Regions from separate parts of the Kluyvera chengduensis genome, predicted to be linked through region 2. Evidence: predicted binding sites of a transcription regulator. Region 2 holds the regulator's gene; the other holds the start of a gene.
What was found. The regulator LexA, encoded in region 2, represses DNA repair genes until DNA is damaged. The targets are predictions, from matches to a motif close to TNCTGTATGTACATACAGNA.

Region 1: sbmC (DNA gyrase inhibitor SbmC) is a predicted target of LexA. The motif match lies at 1,328-1,347, and genes of this name have one in related genera.

What each region holds. Positions count from the first base shown of each region.
Region 1 is NZ_JBIQOI010000002.1:1,128,446-1,131,857, reverse strand. It holds gene ybcJ (ribosome-associated protein YbcJ) at 1-36, opposite strand, end outside; gene folD (bifunctional methylenetetrahydrofolate dehydrogenase/methenyltetrahydrofolate cyclohydrolase FolD) at 38-904, opposite strand; tRNA gene ACH1XZ_RS10940 (tRNA-Arg) at 1,151-1,227, shown strand; gene sbmC (DNA gyrase inhibitor SbmC) at 1,364-1,834, shown strand; gene ACH1XZ_RS10930 (serine hydrolase domain-containing protein) at 1,890-3,200, opposite strand; gene ACH1XZ_RS10925 (LysR family transcriptional regulator) at 3,343-3,412, shown strand, end outside.
Region 2 is NZ_JBIQOI010000008.1:42,508-45,919, reverse strand. It holds gene zur (zinc uptake transcriptional repressor Zur) at 1-157, shown strand, start outside; gene ACH1XZ_RS18060 (CsbD family protein) at 212-421, opposite strand; gene dinF (MATE family efflux transporter DinF) at 558-1,877, opposite strand; gene lexA (transcriptional repressor LexA) at 1,946-2,554, opposite strand; gene ACH1XZ_RS18045 (diacylglycerol kinase) at 2,654-3,022, opposite strand; gene plsB (glycerol-3-phosphate 1-O-acyltransferase PlsB) at 3,151-3,412, shown strand, end outside.

The DNA.
Region 1 (3,412 bases), on a different contig from region 2:
CACATGCGGATGCTTACCCAAAGAAAATGTTGCCATCTTATGCCTTCTCCACGTCGTGATACTCTTCACACGCCTGTAAGGTGTTTTCAATCAGGGTAGCGACGGTCATTGGACCTACGCCGCCCGGTACCGGGGTGATGTAAGACGCGCGCGCGGCGGCATCTTCAAACACCACATCGCCGACTACTTTACCGTTTTCGAGGCGATTAATCCCGACATCAATGACGATGGCACCTTCTTTAATCCACTCACCAGGAATAAAGCCAGGCTTGCCGACCGCAACGATCAGCAGATCCGCGTTCTCAACGTGGTGGCGCAGGTTTTTGGTGAAACGGTGGGTCACGGTGGTGGTGCAGCCGGCCAGCAGCAGCTCCATGCTCATCGGACGGCCAACGATATTGGACGCGCCAATCACCACGGCGTTCAGACCGTAAGTGTCGATGTTATAGCGCTCCAGCAGCGTCACGATACCGCGCGGAGTACAAGGGCGCAGGCGAGGCGCGCGCTGGCACAGGCGACCGACGTTATACGGATGGAAGCCATCCACGTCTTTGTCTGGATCGATACGCTCCAGAACCTTCACGTTATCAATACCGGCAGGCAGCGGCAGCTGTACCAGAATACCGTCGATGGTGGTGTCGGCATTCAGGGTATCAATCAGCGCTAGCAGCTCGGCTTCTGATGTGGTTTCCGGCAGGTCATAAGAGCGGGAGACGAAACCCACCTCTTCGCAGGCTTTGCGCTTGCTGCCGACATAAATTTGCGATGCAGGGTTGCTGCCCACGAGGACAACGGCGAGCCCAGGGGCGCGTTTTCCGGCCGCAATGCGGGCCTTCACTTTTTCCGCAACCTCAGAGCGCACCTGCTGCGCAATCGTTTTACCGTCAATAATCTTTGCTGCCATCAGGGAAAATTTTCCATCTGTCATTAACGAAGGGGGGATGGACATATTTTGTCAGATGCGAGCCTCGCTGTCAGGTATCGTTTGCGAGTTTTCCGCGGAAAGTGTTTTTGTCGAAGAGTTGAGCGATAGTTGGTTGTACTTTATCCATCGCCGCAGGCCGCGCAGGTTTCGCAAGGAAATGGATTGACTCACCTGCCAGTGACCGTATAATTCCACGCGTTTCACCCCACCAAGAAGTTCCCCAGTGCGCCCTTAGCTCAGTTGGATAGAGCAACGACCTTCTAAGTCGTGGGCCGCAGGTTCGAATCCTGCAGGGCGCACCATTTTCCTGAAATCCTCCCCCACATTCTTCTCCTGGCAAGAGTGCGAATCTGCTCACATAATGTTCACTGTTCGTTTGTCTAAACCAGAATACGTCAATTATACTGTATGAAATTACAGTGTTTTAACGGAGGCAGCATGGACTACGAGATAAAGCAGGTTCAGCAACGCAAAATCGCTGGTTTTCATATGGTTGGGCCGTGGGAACAGACGGTCAAACAAGGGTTTGAACAGCTGATGATGTGGGTCGATGGTCAGCAGATCCCCGCGCAGGAATGGCTTGCCGTTTATTACGATAACCCAGACGAGGTGCCGGCGGAAAAGCTACGCTGTGATACGGTCGTATCGGTTGCCGATGATTTCGTTATCCCGCCAAACAGCGAAGGGGTGATGCTGGCGGAAGTGGCGGGCGGGCTGTATGCCGTCGCGCAGGCTCGCGTCATTGACCACGACTTTGCTACGCCCTGGTATCAGTTCTTTGATAGCGTCCTGAAGGACGAAACCCATCAGTGGGCCCCCCGGCCCTGCTTTGAAATTTACCACAACAACGGGGCGGAAGAGGGCTACTGGGATATCGAAATGTTTATAGCGGTAGAGCCGAAGGCCTGACCTGAAAACGCCAGAGCGTAAAGTACAGCTCTGGCGTGGTTATCTGCTTCAGTGATTAATGCAATGCGTTCGCAATCGCGCTGAACATCAGCGAAGCTTCCAGCGGCTGGGCGCTGAACGACGGTTCTGCCTGCGGCCAGGTTGACCACTGGACGATCACCAGATTTTCCGCGCGGTTGACCATGATCATCTGGCCATAAATCCCTAGCGCCCACATGGAGCCTTTCAGCGAATCCTGCGGCGCGGGCACTACGTTTTTGGCGTTGACAGGCACTTCGTTATTCCACCACTGGTAGCCATAAAGCCCCTGCGGATGCGCTGCGGAGACGGAGTTTTTCGCCTTGTTCCAGTCGGCGGATTGAGCCACCCAGTTTTCTGGCAGAATCTGTTTTCCGTTCGGCAGGCGGCCATTGTTCAGCACGAATTCACCGAAGCGGCCCCAGTCTTCCAGCGTAGCGTTAAAACCATGTGCGCCAACATCATGCTGGTTTTTGCTGTAGGCATGCCATACGCCATCGCTCGCCATCCCGTACGGCTGCCAGATGCTTTGCTCAAGGTAGGCGGCAAGGGTCATGCCCGTTGCGCGCTCCAGCACATCGCCCAGCAGCCAGGCACCGCCGGAGGAGTAAGACCAGACCTCACCCGCGGGATGGGCGCGCTTCAGGCCAGAAATCAGCGTGCGAACGCAGTCGTAGGTCCCCGTGTGCGCTTCACACTGGGTGAGTTTGGCGAAGTCAGACTGTGGATTGGTGTAATCCTCGTTCCACGCGACGCCGGAGGTGTGCTGGATCAGTTGTTTCAGCGTCACGCCGTCCCAGGCGGTGCCCTTCAGGTCGGGTTCATACTGCGTGACCAGATCGTCCATCGAGTGGATTTTTCCCTCTTTTAACGCCACGCCGACCAGGGTAGATACCACCGATTTCCCCACCGAACGAGAGGTCCACAGCGTGGTGTCGGTGTTGCCTTCACCAAGGTATTTCCAGGCAATTTTGCCATCCTTCAGGACCAGCATGCCGCTGACGTTCTGGCGCTTGATGTAATCCTGAAGCGTCCACTGCTTGCCGTTGACCTGATAGCTCGCCTGCGTCAGCGGTTTTTCAGCGGCTGCGAACGGCACGGATTTTCCGTGGTGAAAAATATCGCCCTGATAGTTGCGATAGTCGTTACGAAAACCGATAACGCGATCGGCCTGACTCCAGGTCAGCATCGCTTTTGTATCGGGAAGTTTTGCATCAAAAGGGGCCGGACAGGCGGTGAGTTCAGTGCCTTCACAGGCTGCCATGACGGGTGAGGAGAGGAATGCCCCTGCCACCAGGCTTGCCAGCAGACAGCACTTTGCAGGTAAGGATTTATGTTTATTATTCATAGCGTTCTCGATTTTAGTTATACCAATAGACACGTTGTCCCGGCGGGGTGACGGGATGGGTGCAGTATAAAAATCGCCGCACTATAATAAAAAACGCGTAATGGGGGGAAAACCCCCATAAGCACTGCAAAAGGAGCCCGGTGTGCCATCATTGTCCTACTCATTTTCTCAGCTTGAAGCCTTCACCGCCGTTGCGGAACACGGCAGCCTGA
Region 2 (3,412 bases):
TATGCACGCGCTGGCGGCCAAAATGGGCTTCGCTCTGCGTCATAACGTGATTGAAGCGCACGGCCTGTGCTCGGCCTGCGTAGAAGTGGAAGCGTGCAGCGCTCACGAACACTGCCATCACGACCATACCATTCAGATTAAAAAGAAATCCCGCTAGCGGGCACTAACAGAGGGAGCGTACTTCCTTGTACGCACGGGCAGGAGGACGTTATTACCAGTGGTGGTTGTGGCGTTTATCCCAGCTATCCACCTCTTTTTCGGCCTGATCTTTCGCGTAGCCGTAGCGTTCCTGAATTTTACCGACCAGCTGATCGCGTTTACCTTCGATCACCGTCATATCATCATCGGTCAGCTTGCCCCATTGCTCTTTCACTTTACCTTTAACCTGTTTCCAGTTACCGCCGACTTCGTCTTTATTCATCATTGAATCCTCGTTCGTCAGTGAGTGAATAGCGAAAAGCATGTTTCAGGAAAGACATCTTTTTCGCTAAGCTTGAGGTTAATTGTAGTCAGTCATTCTGGTGCCGTTTCATTATTCGGAATCTTTAACCATACCGTCAGGCAAACCAGCTGTTGTTTTTCCAGTGACGACGCCAGATAACGGCCAGCGCCAGCCCGCGCAGCGCAAGGAATACGGCAAGCGCCAGCCACAGCCCATGATTGCCAAGCAGCGGTAGCGCCAGCATGGTAAGCGCAAACCCGGCAGCGGCCACCGCCATGCTGTTACGCATCTCCGCACCGCGGGTGGCACCGATAAACATGCCGTCGAGCAGATAACACCACACGCCGATAACCGGCAGCACCGCTTGCCACAGCACGTAGCGGTCGGCAAGCTGCCGCAGTTCAGGCAGCGACGTCAGCAGCGCCACAATATGCTCGCCCAGAAGGGCGTAAATCAGGGCAAACGCCAGCGCCACCACGCCCGCCTGACGGCATGCAGCACGCCAGACTTCCAACAGTTTGCTGCCGTCACGCGCGCCATAGGCCTGCCCGGAATGCGCTTCTACCGCGTAGGCAAAACCGTCCAGCGCGTAGGCCGTGAAGGTCAGCATGGTCATCAGCACCGCGTTCACCGCCACGACTTCGCTGCCCAGCCGCGCGCCGAAGACGGTCACTGCGCCAAAGCAGAGCTGGAGCAGCAGCGAGCGCAGCATGATGTCGCGGTTGAGCGCCAGCAGGCGGCGAAAATCGCCCTGCCAGGCTGTTTTCAGCATCGCCCACGGGATCCCGCGCATCACCAGCACCTTACGCGCCATTCCTAGCCCGACCAGCAGCGTGGCGTATTCAGCAATCGCCGTTGCCAGCGCAGCGCCCTGCACGTTCATGTGCAACCCCATCACCAGCCACAGGTCGAGCACGATATTCAGCACGTTGCCGACGACCAGCAGTACGACCGGAGCCCGCGCGTACTGCACGCCCAGCAGCCAGCCAAGCAACACCAGGTTCGCCAATGCGGCAGGTGCGCTAAGCCAACGGATAGCGAGGAAGCGCCGGGCCTGCTCCAGCACCTCGCCGCTGCCGCCAACGATGGAGAGCGCCAGATTTATCAGCGGCGTTTTGAAAAGAATAATCAGTAGCCCGGCACCGAGTGCCAGCATCAGCGGTTGCACCAGTGCACGGGCCAGCGCCTGCGGATTTTTCGCGCCGAACGCCTGTGCCGTGAGCCCGGTAGTACTCATCCGCAGGAACAGCAGCAGCATAAACAGGAAGCTGGTTGCCGTTGCGCCAATGGCGACGCCGCCGAGATAAACAGGACTATCGAGGTGGCCGATAACGGCGGTATCGACCAGGCCCAGCAGAGGCACGGTGATGTTGGAGAAGATCATCGGTAGCGCAAGGCGCCACAGCGCCTTATCGGCGTGAGTAAGTAGCGGCATGAGTATCGACCAAAACGAAAAAAGGCTGCGATAGCGGAAGTATCGCAGCCATGTGAATCAGGGGAGAGTTACAGCCATTCGCCGTTGCGGATAACGCCAACGGCCAGCCCTTCGATGGAAAAATTCTGCTGACGCAGGTCGACCACGATAGGCTTAAATTCGCTGTTTTCTGGTAGCAGTTCGACGACGTTACCTTGTTTTTTCAGGCGTTTTACCGTCACTTCTTCATCGATGCGCGCCACGACAACCTGGCCGTTACGCACGTCCTGGGTTTTATGTACGGCAAGCAGGTCGCCATCCATAATACCGATGTCTTTCATCGACATACCGCTGACACGCAGCAGGAAATCCGCGCTTGGCTTAAACAAAGAAGGGTCAACCTGATAGTGACCTTCGATGTGCTGCTGCGCCAGCAGCGGTTCACCCGCCGCGACGCGGCCCACCAGCGGCAGGCCCTCTTCTTCTTCCACCAGCAGGCGGATACCGCGAGAAGCGCCTGAGACAATCTCAAGCACGCCTTTACGCGCCAGCGCTTTCAGGTGCTCTTCAGCTGCGTTTGGGGAACGGAACCCCAAGCGTTGAGCAATTTCCGCACGCGTTGGCGGCATGCCCGTTTGGCTGATGTGATCCCGGATGAGATCAAACACCTCTTGCTGCCTGGTCGTTAACGCTTTCATTCCGCCCCCTGGGTGTATATACAGTTATGCTGTGAGTATATACAGCTACTGGCTATTTTGGAACCGTAAAACTCACGAAATCAGGCAGTTTTCGCAGGTTTAGTGAAAATGAGCCCACAGTAAGATGGCCCAGGTGATCACCGCCACGAAAATGGACAGCAGCACCGCCGCCGAACCCATGTCTTTTGCTCGGCCAGACAGCTCGTGATACTCGGAACCGATGCGGTCAACCACCGCTTCCAGTGCACTATTGAGAATTTCCACTATCATCACCAAAAGGACCGATCCGATAAGCAGGACACGGGTGATGGCATCGACATCCAGCCAGCAAGCGATAATAATCGCGATAACAGAGGCTACCCCTTCCTGGCGGAATGCCGCTTCATTGATCCACGCCGCGCGGAATCCTTTCCAGGAATAGCCCGCAGCTTTGATGATTCGGGTAATCCCAGTGGTATTATTGGCCATCTCAAGAACCTTTTTCGTTTTTACGTCAATGACAATGCGTGTTATGAGGCGGTAGAACAGAAATTTCACCGACTTTCTGATATTCTTGCCGCGCATTTGCATGATTAACCAGAGGCTTTACATCGTTTATGTCCGGCTGGCCACGAATTTACTACAAATTACTGAATTTACCATTAAGTGTTCTGGTAAAGAGCAAGTCTATTCCGGCACAACCTGCCCAGGAATTGGGGCTTGATACGTCGCGCCCTATTATGTACGTCCTGCCTTATAACTCTAAGGCTGACTTGCTGACGCTGCGCGCTCAGTGCCTGGCGCACGATTTACCCGACCCGCTTGAACCCTTGGAAATCGACGGTACGCTACTGCCGCGCTACGTCTTTATCCACGGCG